2 regions of the Lactobacillus paragasseri genome follow, and region 2 is predicted to be linked to the other one. Evidence: riboswitches for the same ligand, from Rfam matches in the RefSeq annotation. Region 2 holds a riboswitch; the other holds the start of a gene.
What was found. A riboswitch is a leader RNA that binds a small molecule or an ion and turns the genes downstream of it on or off. The one in region 2 is predicted to bind FMN.
Positions count from the first base shown of each region.

Region 1: linked by a shared signal. The riboswitch ahead of LpgJCM5343_RS05425 (ECF transporter S component) and the one ahead of LpgJCM5343_RS04945 (GTP cyclohydrolase II) in region 2 are both predicted to bind FMN.

Region 1 is NZ_AP018549.1:1,125,530-1,133,119, forward strand. Features, by position in the region: gene LpgJCM5343_RS05400 (tetratricopeptide repeat protein) at 1-1,162, opposite strand, end outside; gene LpgJCM5343_RS05405 (HU family DNA-binding protein) at 1,263-1,538, opposite strand; gene der (ribosome biogenesis GTPase Der) at 1,703-3,010, opposite strand; gene rpsA (30S ribosomal protein S1) at 3,087-4,286, opposite strand; gene cmk ((d)CMP kinase) at 4,349-5,014, opposite strand; gene LpgJCM5343_RS05425 (ECF transporter S component) at 5,120-5,713, opposite strand; FMN riboswitch at 5,793-5,903, opposite strand; gene LpgJCM5343_RS05430 (LysM peptidoglycan-binding domain-containing protein) at 5,975-6,715, opposite strand; gene LpgJCM5343_RS05435 (pseudouridine synthase) at 6,777-7,496, opposite strand; gene scpB (SMC-Scp complex subunit ScpB) at 7,498-7,590, opposite strand, start outside.
Region 2 is NZ_AP018549.1:1,013,351-1,020,940, reverse strand. Features, by position in the region: gene LpgJCM5343_RS04975 (NAD(P)-dependent oxidoreductase) at 1-590, shown strand, start outside; gene LpgJCM5343_RS04970 (MFS transporter) at 824-2,056, shown strand; gene LpgJCM5343_RS04965 (sulfite exporter TauE/SafE family protein) at 2,381-2,773, shown strand; gene LpgJCM5343_RS04960 (MFS transporter) at 2,969-3,235, opposite strand; gene LpgJCM5343_RS04955 (FAD-dependent oxidoreductase) at 3,413-4,777, shown strand; gene ribH (6,7-dimethyl-8-ribityllumazine synthase) at 4,882-5,343, opposite strand; gene LpgJCM5343_RS04945 (GTP cyclohydrolase II) at 5,343-5,633, opposite strand; FMN riboswitch at 5,746-5,859, opposite strand; partial or broken gene LpgJCM5343_RS09700 (ABC transporter permease) at 5,922-6,032, shown strand; gene LpgJCM5343_RS04935 (helix-turn-helix transcriptional regulator) at 6,404-7,336, shown strand; gene LpgJCM5343_RS04930 (FMN-binding protein) at 7,410-7,590, shown strand, end outside.

The DNA.
Region 1 (7,590 bases), 110 kb from region 2:
TCTCACGCAACTCATAGAACAAGTTAATCATCTGTCTTAAGAAGCTTGCATTCTTTTGAAAGGCTGGATATGCCAGTAAGAATTCACTCTTAGCCTTATCATAGTCTTCAAGTCTTTGATATGAGATAGCCATATTCCAGTGAGCTTGTGGTTCAAGTTCTTCATCATCAAGATCCTTAAATAAGGCGATATTAGCTTCATCTTGGTGCTGGTGGAGATACAAGTTAGACAACTGCAAACGTAAGTCACTATTGTCTGGAGCGATTTCTAGCCCCTTCTTAAGCAAGCGTTCTGCTTCGTCTAACTGATTTAAGTTAGCAGCTGCTTTAGCACCCAAGCTATACAAGACCTCATCTAGTTCATTATAAGAAAGTCCCGTCTGAGCAGTTCTCAATACTTCTTCATTGTTATCCTCTGCTGCATAAGCCTGTGCAAGTAATGGATAGGCATTTACATAGTCAGGTTGTATTTCTATTACTTGATCTAAGTACTTAATTGCTGCCTTATTATCGCCCGCAGATAACATAATTAAACCTGCTTCATATAATGCATCAATGCTCAAAATATCATTTTCATGACTCTTAATCTCGTTGGACGCTTCTTCGTACTCACCTAATTTTGCAAGACAGGCAGCGATTCTTTGACTTAGGACTACTTCGCCAAAGGTCTTGTTTTCTTTTGCAAGCTCTCGGTATAGTCCTAATGCTTCACCATAATCGCCACTTAAGTAGTCAAGTTCAGCTAAGCCAAAGTTAATTGCATCTTCTTCAGGAGCTAATTTATGCGCTTCTAGAAGCTTTTGACGCGCTGTTTCAATCAGACCATTACTTTGGTAATAATCAGCTAAATCAAGCAAGCTCTCGATATAAGCATCACTTTCTGGCTTTACATCATATAGAAGCTGCAAACCATCATCTTCATCGCCATCATTTAATAAAATTTCAGCTAAGTATACCTTAAACAAATCTTCTCTTGGAAACTGAGCAATCAAATAGCGGTAAACTTCCTTAGAAAGATCAGTAAAACCAAGATCAGTTAAGTTTTCAGCTAAAGAAGCTAAAACTTCCGGATCATCATTTTCAAGTGCTTTTTTAAGAAGAATATGATTATCAGAAAAGTCATGGTTTTGAATTGCATCTAGTAGTTGTTCAGAATAAGTCATTTTTTCACTCTTTTCATTTGTGCTAACACAATAATTGTACACAAAAAACGTGCCAAGCTATACAACTTAGCACGTTTTTATTTTGCTAGTAACTGAACAATTATTTAACAGCATCCTTAAGAGCCTTACCTGGCTTGAATGCAGGAACCTTAGAAGCTGGGATTTCGATTTCAGCCCCAGTTTGTGGGTTACGACCCTTACGAGCTGCACGGTGACGTACTTCAAAAGTACCGAAACCGATCAATTGAACTTTTTCACCTTTAGCAAGATCTTCTTGAATAGAGCTAAAGATTGCATCAACTGCAGCAGCAACTTCTTTCTTGGTTAAGTCAGTTTTAGCAGCAACTTCAGAAACTAATTCTGCCTTGTTTGCCATTCCACTTCACCTCCCGAAATGAACTAATAGTATTTTAAAACAAAACCTTTAAAAAATAAGAAAAATGATTTATTCATTTATTCCCTGCAATAAAATTAGCACACTAAGACGCTTAGTTGCAAGCTTTTTCGCAGATATATCCCTATTTTTTTGAAATTTTAGGCTTATTTACGTTTTCTAGCTAAGATTTTAATTGGTGTTCCTACAAAATCAAAGTTTTGGCGCAATTGATTGATTAAAAATCTCTGATATGAGAAGTGCAATAATTCTGGATCATTTACAAAAACAACAAATGTCGGCGGAGTTACTGCAACTTGCGTCATGTAGTAGATTCTTAATCTCTTTCCGTTAACAAGTGGCGTTGGCGTAATTCTGGTTGCCTCAAGTAGCAAGTCATTCAAGACACTAGACTTAATGCGACGAGTTTGATTATCGTGAACTTCTTTAACTAGTTTCAAAATATCAGGAACTCTTTGACCAGTCTTTGCCGAAACGAAAACAATTGGAGCGTAGTCCAAGTATTGGAACTCCTGTCTAATTGTATTTTCAAAGTCCTTCATGCTTGTGCTATCTTTTTTAGGAAGATCCCACTTATTTACGACAATAATTACTCCTCGGCCTGCGTCGTGAGCATAGCCAGCAACATGCTTATCTTGTTCACGAATGCCTGTGCTAGCGTCTAAAACTAAAAGTGTAATATCACTTTCTTCAATAGCACTAATTGCTCTTAGAACTGAATACTTTTCAGTCTTCTCGTAGACCTTGCCACGGCGTCTAATACCGGCAGTATCGACAATAGTATACTTTTGCCCATCATTAGTAAAAGTCGTGTCAATGGCGTCTCTCGTTGTCCCTTCGATGTTAGAAACAATTACACGTTGTTCACCTAAAATAGCATTTACCAGTGAAGATTTTCCTACATTAGGACGACCAATTACACTAAAGCGAATCGAATCATCTTCATGTTGATTGGCCTTATCGCCGAATTCACCAACAATTGCATCAAGTAAATCACCCATACCAGTTCCATGACTACCAGAAACAGGAATAGGGTCGCCCAAACCTAAACTATAGAAATCATAAATATCAGTTCTTTGTTCAGGATTATCAGCCTTGTTAACTGCTAAAATAATTGGCTTCTTAGTTCGATAAAGCATCTTAGCAATTGTTTCATCCATATTAGTCATGTGCTGGGTCACATCCCCCAACATGACGATTACATCAGCCTCATCAATCGCAATTTCAGCTTGAGCCTTAATTTGCTCTTCGATTTCACCGGAGTCTAAAGTAATACCACCAGTATCAATTAGGATAAATTCATGGCCCATCCATTCAGCACGAGCATAAATTCTATCTCTAGTGACGCCAGCTTTATCCTCGACAATAGCTACGCGAGAATTAATAATTCTATTAAAAATAGTTGATTTACCAACATTTGGTCGTCCAACTAATGCAACGATGGGTAATGACATATTATTTCTACCCCTTTCTATTTATCTAAGAAATAAAAAAAGCTGACCGGAGTCAGCTTTTTTAGACGAATGACGATTAATCCTTATCTTTAAGTTGATCACCAATAATGTCACCTAAAGCAAAACCGTTGTCATTGTCATTCATGTACTTATCAGCTACAGAATCTTGACGACGACGTGGACGTGAGTTTTCACTCTTAGCAGCATTAGGATCAGCTTGCTTGATTGACAATGAGATTCTTCTGTCACTTGGGTCAACGCTCAAAACTTTAACTTTAACAGTTTGACCAACCTTTAAAACATCACTTGGCTTATCAACGTGCTTGTTAGCAATTTCTGAAACGTGTACTAAACCTTGGATTCCATCAGCTACTTCGATGAATGCACCGAATGAAGTTAAAGTCTTAACTTCACCTTCAATGATGTCGCCTTCATGTAAACCTTCAGTAGCTTCTTCAAATGGGGATGGTAAAGTTTGCTTAATTGACAGGGAGATTCTGTGTCTATCGTCATCAATACCGATAACTTTAACCTTAACATCTTGACCAGCCTTCAATACATCACTTGGCTTGTCAACATGCTTGTAAGAAATTTCTGAAATGTGAACTAAACCGTCCACACCACCAACGTCAACAAAGGCACCAAAACCAGTTAAACGTGATACTTTACCTTCAACCGTATCACCTACAACTAATTGTGAAGCAACGTTTTCGAATGCTTCTTCACGTTCCTTTTCGATTAAGTCTTTTCTTGAAAGAATTAATCTGTTCTTGTTAGGATCAATTTCAGTGATCTTCAAGTTCATCTTCTTGCCAATGTAAGGCTTCAAGTCAGAAACGTAACGGTTAGAAATAAGTGATGCTGGTAAGAAACCACGTGTACCAACGTCAACTAATAAACCACCGCGAACAGCACCAGTTACAGTACCTTCAACAGTCTTGCCTTCTTCAAAGACCTTTTCTAATTCCTTGTAAGCTTCTCTTTCCTTCAAACGAGTAACTGAGAAGAAGAATTCGCCGTTTTCTTTATCGCCACCAGCTCTTCTAAGAACTAAAGCTTCAAACTTATCACCAGGTTTTACCAATTGGTTTAAATCTGCGTTACGGTCATTAGTGAATTCACGTTTAGTGATTACACCTTCAACACCTGCATTTTCAACACCAACAGCGATTTGTCCATCTTCAACACTTAAAACTTCAACGTTAACAATGTTGCCGACTTCAACTCCCTGCATTTCTTTTAGAGCATCTAAGAATTGATTACTATTATCTGTCATAATTACCTCCCAATATCATACTTTATTTTAAAGTACTTGATGTCTTTTTTCCACACTTTTGTTTAATTTTTTTGCTTTTTTTGTATTATCTCGCTTATTTTAGCTACAACCTCATCAATAGTAAGGTTTGTTGTATCTAATTCAATTGCATCCGCTGCTTTTTTTAATGGAGAAATTTCACGATGAGAATCTTTATAGTCGCGAACTTCAATATCATGTTCAATATCTTTCAAGTCTTGGTGAATTCCTTTTTCTTGAAAATCTAAAAAGCGTCTCTTAGCTCTTGATGCCACACTAGCGATTAAGAAGATTTTTACCTCAGCATCTGGTAAAACTGTCGTCCCAATATCACGGCCATCCATAATAACATTATGTTTACCAGCCATTTCACGCTGTAATTCAACCATCTTTTCACGAATTGACTTCAAGGCTGACACTTGAGAAACATTCTCAGTAATTTCTGGAGTTCTAATGGCAATTGATACATCCTTGCCATTTACATAAACCTTCTGTTCTCCATCTTCTTGCTTAAATTCAATTGTGCTCTTGTCAACCAGGTCTAAGATCGTCTTTTCATCACCATAGTCAACGTGATTGTCGTGTGCAATTAATGTACATGCTCGATACATTGCACCAGTATCGATATAAATATAGCCTAAATTATGCGCGATAATTTTAGCAACTGTACTCTTCCCCGCTGATGCAGGACCATCAATAGCTACTTGCATTAAAAAATTGAGTCCTTTCTTTTTCATTCAAAGTAAATTCTACCATAAAACAAAAACCAGAAGTCACTCGACTTCTGGCTAAACATAATTCTTTTAGAAAATATTTTAGAAATTACGTCTTACAAACTTCTCTAGAACAGGTAATAAAGTTTTCGCTAAAATCAAAACAACAATACTGTTAATCAAACCCTTAATTAAGTTGAAAGGAATAATAGCAGAAACAACGTAAGTTAAAAGTGATGAGTTTAACTTAAATCCCATTAAAGAAATATACATTGGAGTTAGAACAAAATAATTTGCTAGTGACATTACTACCGTTAAAGCTAGTGTACCGACAATTAAACCAAAAATTTGATATTTTACTTTATCTTCATGTTTTTTACTGATGAAATAAAATGGCAAGATATAAGCTAAACTTGCTAAAAACGCAGCTAGTTGTCCGATCATTGAAATTGGATTAAAACCAGAAATAAAAAGACTCAATAATGACTTAAAGAGTGCAATCATTGTTCCGCCCAATGGTCCAAAAACTAAGGTGCTCAAGGCAACAAGTGAATCCGAAAAGTCCATCTTCAAATAATCAAAGCCTGGAATAATTGGGACTTCAATTTTCATAATTAAAAATGCCAATGCACCAATCATTGCCCAAGCAAGCCAATAAGCAAGTCTGACATGACTTAAACTAGTTTTTCTTTGCATGATGATTCCTCCATAACATACAAAAGGCCTGTTGCCTCAGCAACAGACCTTATTAATCTAAATCATGTTTAGTTTTTTAGTCTGTCTTCTTCCATCTAGACTTTAACTATCGGTACCTAAGGTTCAACTACATCGTAGCTCGCGGACTCTAACCGCCGGTCGGGAATTTCACCCTGCCCTGAAGACAACATCCTTTTATTTACTTTTTACAAGTAAATGATAATACTTCTTAACTAAATTGTAAATAATAATGTTTTTTAATTATTTAAGTTTAATTGATTGACCAATACTAATACTATCAGCTGATTCTAAACCATTAAGCTGCTCTAAATAATGCACTGAAGTGTTATTTTCACGAGCAATTTTTGATAAAGAATCGCCTTCTTGAACAGTGTAAGAACTTGGAGCTTGATTTTGTGACGAGCTGCTTCCACTGTTATTCTGCCAGGTATTTTGATTATTTTGGTATGAATTTTGGTTTGCTTGTTGAGTTTGGTCTTGAGTGGTAGTTTGACTAGCACTAGAAGCATAAGATTGGGTACTGCTTTGGCTAGTTTGACTACTTTGAGACTGACTAGTTACAGCTGGAGTTACGTCATGAGATTGGCTTGACGATTTCTTCTCTTCTTTCTTCACACTACTCTTAGACTTACTCTTCTTCGAAGAACTACGCTTAGGCTTTTTACTCTTAGATTTATGAGACTTAGAAGAACTCTTTGAAACTTTAACACTCTTTTCAGCCAAGTTATTAGAATTAGAGTGCAACTTTGAAGAAACAATCGGAATCAAGGCAATCAAAATTATTGCAACTATAATCAACCCAGCCCATAACTGACTATGGTGTGTACCCTTAGAGTTCTTATCTGGACGACTAGGAGTTGGTTCGGGTGCAGGCTCTGAACGGTGGCGATGATGCATCGCACTTCTAGACGTTGTCGGACGTTCAAAATGCTTGTAAGGACCCTTAGGTTCTTGATTGTCCTGAGATTTATTTTCCTTCATTCCAAAATCCTCCACAATTATAGATTATTAGTTTTATTTTATCATAGCTTGACAAGTAGCGTTAGTCAGATAAGTGATTTAAACGAGAGACTTCTTCATGCGTTAATTCACGATATTCACCTGAAGTCAGTGATTTTAAAGTCAAGAAAGCATACTTTTCACGAGATAATTTTTCAACAAAATGATGAACTGCTTCAAACATCCTCTTAACTTGGTGATAATGCCCCTCATGAATTGTTAATTGAACAATTTGAGTATTTTTCTTTTCATCCGTCTTCAAAATCTTCAATTTTGCTGGCGCACTCTTACGTCCATCAATTCGAACCCCATGTGTAAGAGAGTGAATATCTTCTGGAGAAAGAAGTCCTTTAATTTTGGCTACATAAACCTTTGGTACTTCATTACGAGGATGCATCAACTTATTAGCTAATTCACCATCATTAGTCATTAACAATAAGCCTGAAGTATCATAATCAAGACGACCAACTGGATATAAGCGATATGGTACATCTTCAAAGTAATCGACAACAGTCTTTCTGCCCTTATCATCTTTTACTGAAGAAATTACGCCACGAGGTTTGTAAAACAAATATGTGTGGAGTGTTTCTTTCTCAATTGGAACTCCATTTACTTCAATTTTGTCGCTCGGTTCAACTTTCGTTCCCAGCTCAGTAATTCTTTTACCATTAACAGTTACTTGCCCAGCTGTAATCATTTTCTCAGCCTTACGTCTTGACGCAACGCCAGCTTGTGCAATTACTTTTTGCAATCTTTCAGCCATTTTACTCTCCTTCATCAAAATTTATTTCTTTGCTACTTCTCTCATCCTGATCAAATAAGTTCACAGGATTGTCATCTGATTCAAACTCTTCTAT
Region 2 (7,590 bases):
CCTTAACACGTAATGATGAATTAGTTGCTTACGTTCGAAATCCGTCAAAGTTAAATATAAATGATCCTGAGCTAACAGTAATTAAAGGACAACTTGATGATGTTGCAAAAATGGCTTCTGAAATGAAGGGATGTAACGCTGTATTAGTAACGTTAGGTAATCCAATTTCTAACAGTAGTGGTAAATTATTTAGTTTTGCAATACCTGATATTATTAAGGCAATGGATCAAGCAAAAATCAAACGATTAATTAGTCTTTCTGCATTAGGTGTTGGTACAACTTTAGCCAATACCAGTTATCCTTACCGTATGGGAGCCAAAGGATTTTTGAAAGGTAATTTTTCTGACCATGAAGCGGGTGAAAGTCAACTTAAGAATTCTGATTTAAACTGGACTACCGTTCATCCTGGTCCGTTGTTTAATGGCAAAAAGACTGAAAATCCTTTAGTTAGGGATGCTGATTCGGGATACAAGATGCCAGGTGCACCTCGAACTTATCGTAGTGATGTAGCACAGGTGATGTTAAGAATTATCAAGGATCGTAAAACCTTTGGTAAACAGTTAATCATGTGTTCAAAGCAACATAAATAGCCCTCTTTAATATTAATACCTATTGGTACATTTTTAATTTTAGAGGGCGAAAAATCTACTTTTGATTAAATGAAAATAAGGCTTTGCGTTAAAAACTTATTGTATATTTTTTTGTTTTATGATACTATGCTTAATAACATAGCGAAAAAAATAGTGATTAAGTTTACTACGCGTATACCTTGGAAAACTCCAAGCAGTTATGTTCTTAAATTTAACTGTAAGGAGTTTTTTTCATGCACAAAAATATATATTATTCATGGGCTAGTAACTTTTATCGATTATTTATTGGCCAAGGGCTAGCTAGTATTATTTCAGAAACTGTCAATTATAGTTTGCTTTTTTATCTTACCTCAATTTCGAAACCAGCCACTATTTTATCTATTTCTGAAATAATTTCTTTATTACCAATCGCATTATTTGCTCCCTTCGCTGGCGTAATGGCAGATAGAGTTAGTAAGAAAAAGATACTTATTTTTTCTGATACAATCAGTCTTATTGTTACTCTTTTACTTTTTTTGCAGGCAATCAATAGCCACAATAATCTAACGATTGATCTAATTCTGATTTCAAATTTACTTAGATCAACTACTATTAGTATTCAGAATCCGACTATTCAATCTGCTGTACCTGAACTTGTACCTGATGATAAGCTTTTAAAAATAAATGGGCAATATAGTTCGCTTCAAGCACTTAATCAATTCTTTCCGCCGATTTTAGGTGGAATATTATATGGATTGCTGTCAGTAGACTATATTCTTTTACTATCAGGACTTGCAAACGTAATAGGTATTTGTGCCGTAATAATTACATGCTTTCCGAGGAATGAAGTTAATAATGCAAATCAACGAGGCTTTCACCTTCTGTTCGAATTAAAACAAGGTCTTCATAGTATTATTCAAGTTACTGGCCTGAATAGGGTGATTATTTACAAGGCTTTTTCCGTAGCTATTATTGTGCCATCAACTGCTTTATATCCACTTATGACTAGTGAACATTTTCATGGATCTTTAAAATTTGATGCGCCGTTAGTGGAAGTTTCAATTGCATTAGGTATGGCATTAAGTGGTCTGTGTATGGGAAATTTAAATAATTTATCACATCGACTTACACCTGCAGGTATTGGAGTGCTAGGAATCGGATTAAGTTTGTTTATTTCTGGTATACTTCCCGGCAATCATTATGGTTTTATAATCTTTATTATTATTAATTTTATTGCTGGGTTATGTATTCCTTGGATTGATGCACCTGCTCAAACATTGCTTCAAGATAAGATTGAACATAAAAACTTAGGAAAGGTGATTAGTTTTTATTTAATGATGATCGGATTGGCCGGACCTGCGGGTCTAAGTTTAAGTAGTGTGATAAGTAAATTTATGTCTACTGCTGAGATTTTTATTGGATCAGGAATACTACTTATTTTGATGCTTTTAGTTGCTTTATTTGATAGGAAGCTTAGAAGTATTTAAGCTAGTTGAATATATGAATTTAACTAACTACATAATTTATTTCTCTTCTAGATATGGAAACTTACTTACATTCATTGTCTTTTTACTTTTATTCAGAGATTAGGAGTAACCAAATAATCAAATTAGAAAAAGCGAGCAATGCATTTTAAAATTGAAAATCATTGCTCGCTTTTATAAACTAGAAACTTTTTTAGATACTTTTAGGTATAGCTATTTCTTGAAATTTTGATATCCGGCTTCGGTAAATTTATTTAATAATTTTACATCATGAGACCATTTCTGATCTTTAACAAAATGATGGGCACGGTTAACTGCAAATGAACCATGAATAATATAAAGGGAAATATTGTTTTAGCTTTCTTTGTAGGTTTATTTTTAGGAGCCATTTCAATCTTTCTGGCTATTGGTGGTGGACCACTTAATGTATCTCTATTCGTAATAATTTTTCACTTCACAATGAAGCAATCTTCGGTTTATTCAATTGCAACGGTCTTTTTCTCACAAATTACCAAAATCATTTCGATTGTTGCTAGTGCACAATATCAGATGTTTGATATGAAAATGATTCCTATGTTGATCATTGCTTCAATTATTGGCGGTTATATTGGTACAGTTTGGAACCAGAAGATTTCATCAGCAAAATTGGAAAATCTTTATACAGTTTTCATGATTGCTATTACAGCAATTACTGGCTTTAATGTAATTCATTTTATATAAAAAAGCAGGTAATAAACCTGCTTCAATTAACTATCTATTTTTGTGGCTCTTTACAAAACGCGTAACAGTAATTATTCAGCTGTTGCAGCGAATATCAGAGCAAAGATGAAGGCAATATGTAAACCGGACATAAATAATTGATTTTGTCCTACTGGATAAGTGGTGATATTTTTACCAGCTTTAAAACTCATTGAGCTATAAAAGGATAATGGTTGATAGACTTACTCCAAGTTCCATCCCGAAATTACGAACTAAGGAATTAACACTACCAGCAATCCCTAAGAATTGCTGGTCAACGGAAGACATAATAACTGAATTTTTTGGCGATTGGAAGAGTCCCATTCTGACTCCGTAAAATAAGAAAGTAACTACGAAGAGCCAAAGTGGTGAATTTAAGTTAAAGAAAGTCATAAAGGTAAAAATCGCAATTGCAATTAAAGCAGCAATTCGTTTGTTTTTCATGAAATTATCTCTTTCCTACTTTTTACAAGTTACAGATGAATGGTAATATTTACGTTTACAGATGTCAACATTAATTTGATTTTTGTCCATTAGTTTTGAGCAAAATATGATGGATATTAAATAATAAGTGTTACCATTAAAACTGTAAAGCAGAAACTATTGTGTTAGGAGGATTTTATGGATAAACGTAAAATTGTAATTGTTGGTGCTTCACATGGTGGTCATGAATCAGCAATTGAGCTGTTAGATAAATATAATGATGTAGATGTAACTGTTTACGAAGCTGGCGACTTTATTTCATTTATGTCCTGTGGAATGCAGTTGTACTTAGAAAATAAAGTTACAGCAGAAGATGACGTTAGAAACTTTGCCCCAGAAGATGTTGAAAAGAAGGGCGGTCATGTTTATGCTAACCATGAAGTAACTGCTATTCATCCTGAAAATAAGACTGTTACAGTTAAAGACTTAACTAATAATTCTGAAGAAGAAGTCCAATATGATAGGTTGATTCTTTCTTCAGGCGTAACTCCTAAAGTTTTACCTGTGCCAGGTAATGATCTCAAGAATATCTATTTGATGCGTGGACGTGACTGGGCTTCTAAGTTGATGAGTGCTGCTAACGATCCAGCAATTAAAAATGTTGCTATTGTTGGTGCTGGTTATATCGGTACTGAAGCTAGCGAAGTATTTGCTAAAGCTGGCAAGCATGTAACTTTAATGGATATGATTGATCGCCCATTAGGAACCTATCTTAATTCTGAATTACTCGATGTTTTGGAACCTACCTTTAAGAAAAATATGGACTTGAAGATGGGTGTCAAGATCGAAGGCTTTAACGGTAATGGAAAAGTTGAAAGTGTTAAAACTGATCAAGGTGATGTCCCAGCTGACTTGGTTGTTGTTTCAGCAGGTGTAATGCCTAATACTGACTGGCTAAAGGGCGTAGTTGACTTAGATCAAAGAGGCTGGATTAAGACTGATCCATATTTGAGAACTAATGTAAAAGATGTTTATGCAATTGGAGATGCAATTCTGCCGCTTTCGATTCCAGCTGGTAAACCAATGCCAATTGCCTTAGCCACTACTACTAGAAGAGAAGCTCAATATGTAGTTGATCATATCTTCGAAGATAAGCCAGACCGTGCCTTCAAAGGTGTTATCGGTGCTTCAGCTCTTAGTGTATTTGACTATCACTTTGCTACTGCAGGATTAAATCAATTCTCAGCTGCTAAGAACAAGCTTGATTACCAAACTAGTTTCTATGAAGATAACATGCGCCCAGCTTATGTTCCAGAAGCAGATAATCCTAAGGTATATGTCAGCTTAACCTTTAATCCATACACTCACCAAATTCTAGGTGGTGCAGTTCTTTCTAAGTATGATATTACTGCTCAAGGCAATGTTTTAGCTTTAGCAATTAGTCATAAGATGCGTTTGGAAGACTTGGCTGAACAAGACTTCTTCTTCCAACCAGGATTTGACCGTCAATGGAGTTTGCTTAACTTAGCTGCACAACATGCCTTAGGTATGGCAAGATTCTAAATTTAGGCATTAATAAAGATAAGTTATCAAGAAAAACTAGCCATGTAAAAACATGGCTAGTTTTTTTGTTGGATTTAGTTGTGTTTGGGTAAAATAGTTAGTAATTACAATTGCTCATTGAGGGAGATCATTTCAAGTAAACTTTGGGCAGTAGAAGAGCCTTCGTTGCCTGCTTTTAAGCCCGCCCTTTGCAAAGCTTGTTCAATATTTTCTGTAGTTAAAATACCAAAAGTGACTGGAATTTTAGCTTGTAAATTCATCTGCATAATCGCATTAGTTACGTTTTGAATAATCATGGCATAATGATCAGTTTCACCCTTGATTACTGCACCGAGAGTCATAATTCCAGCATATTTATCAGATTTAATTAGTTTTTGAGCAGTGAAGGCTATTTCAAATGCTCCTGGTACCCAGATGACATCAATTTCATCGTCTTGGATTCCGAATTGATGAAGTGTTTCTTTAGCACCGCGAACCAAATTTTTAGTAACAATTTTATTAAATTTAGCTACGACAATCGCGATTTTTCCATGAGTATTAGTGAAGTTTCCAGTATATTCAGTCATTATTCAACCTCCTTGAGTTCTAATAAATGATGAAATCTCTTTTTCTTAGTTTGTAGGTAAAAACGATCAACATCATTAGATGCAAGTTCTAATGGAATACGTTTATTAATCTTAATACCGTAATCGTTTAATTGGTCAATTTTATCAGGATTATTAGTTAGCAAATTGATTTCTTTGATCTTCAATTCTTTGAAAATCACAGCACCAACCAAAGGATTCTTCCAAGTTTGGAAGCGTCCTTTTTTAGCTTCTTGTAAAGCTAAATTCATATAATATTGGTCTTTTTCCATTTAAATCACTTCCTAACAGAACAAAAAAAGAACCTCGAAGCTAAACTTCGAGGTTCAGAAATAGTATGCAAGTTAAAAAATAATTCAAGTACGCAAATAAGCGTAGATTAAAATTATCCTTCTTCCATCTAGACTATAACTATCGGTACCATTAAGGGTTCAACCGCTTGCGCGGGTTGCGGACTTTACCGCCGGTCGGGAATTTCACCCTGCCTCGAAGAACATTTATTTAATTCTCATTCGGCATAAAGCTGCTTTTCTTTTTTGTCAAATGATATTTATAGGGCTCTTTTAAAGAATTTACTGAAAAGTAAAGCAACGATTGTTTTTATTGTACATAACTTCAATGAAGGGATGCATAAATTATTTGATCGTGAAATCCATTTGGTAAAAGAATAAACGAAACATCACAAATTTCAGTGGATTGATACTGGAGTCTGTGATGTTTCTTTATGTATAAAATTTGAAATTAATTATTGATTTTGATTATTCTTATCAATTTAACTGCTAAAACTCAAACTTTCTCATAAAGATTGGGTGAGTTTGGTGGTCTAGGTAACTAGCGGTTTTAGGCGTGATTTCTAAAACACCTAAATCTTTTTTGCTGCCTCAACATCGTCAACGTAAATTTCATTTAAATGAGAATTTTTGATTGCTGGTTTGTTTAGTTAAAATATCTACCATAGTATGACCTTCCTTGTCCTGAACGCCTATCAGCATTATTATAGAATAAAAGACTGACATTTTTTGACAGGAAAGCTTGCACAACTATGAAAAAATCTGAACGACTTAATCAAGAACTACTATACTTAACCGATAAAAAGATCTTTCATTTAAAAGAACTAGAAGAAAAATTTGCAATTTCTGAACGAACAGCTTTGCGAGATATTACCGATCTAGAGCAGTTAGGCTTAGCTTTTTATAGTGAAACTGGGCGTAGTGGTGGTTATTACATTACTAATAGTAAGTTACTATTGCCCATCCGTTTTAATACGCAAGAGATCAACGCTATCTTTTTCGCTTTACAGGCAATAAAAAATCTTAGTGAAACGCCATACAGTAATGAATATCAAAAGATTCAGACTAAATTACTAAAGAATCTACCTCAAAAATTACAAAACCAAATTAGTCTTCAAAAAGAATTTGTTCACTATATTAGTCAGCCAAGCTTGAATGAAGTACCTTTTTTTACTTTGCTACTTAAAGCTTGTCTGAATAATAGCGTAATTTTAGCGCGAAATTTTCAGTTTATTAAAGAAGAACAAAAATTGCAGTTGCTTGATATATTCTACCAAGCAGGGAATTGGTTTTGTCATGCTTATAATTTGGATTTAAAACGTTGGTTTGTCTTGCGGCTTGATAAATTTGAAACAGTAAAGCTACTAAATACTAAACAATCGGTGATGAATAAAGAGCAATTACTTGATAGCTTCCGGCAATATGAACGGGAGCATTATTGCATCCCTTATCAATGTCAGTTAACCAAAATCGGTGAACAAAAAGTTGAGTATAATTCATACCCAATCATGCAAATTGACCATAAGCATGGAAAAATATATCTGAATGGTAAATATAACAAGGAAGAACTACATTATTTAGTCGACTATTTGATATCTCTGGGTTCTGAAGTAAAAGTATTAAAGCCAAAAGAATTAAAGAATAGCTATTTGGAAAAGTTAAATGAAATAATTCAGCAATATTAATTTGCTAATTCTGACATAGGTTGTCAGGATTAAGGAATAAAGTAAAACTGAAAGGTTTTAGGAGGTAGAATTTATGACAAAGATAATGAACGAAGATTTTTTAGACGTTTTAGAAGATAAAGGACCAGCAACGATTATTTCCATCAATGGCAATCCAGCTAGTGTGGTTAATACTTGGTCACAATATATTAATGTGGTTGCGGATGATACTATTTTGATTCCGGCTGCTGGGATGCATTCAATTGAACAGGATT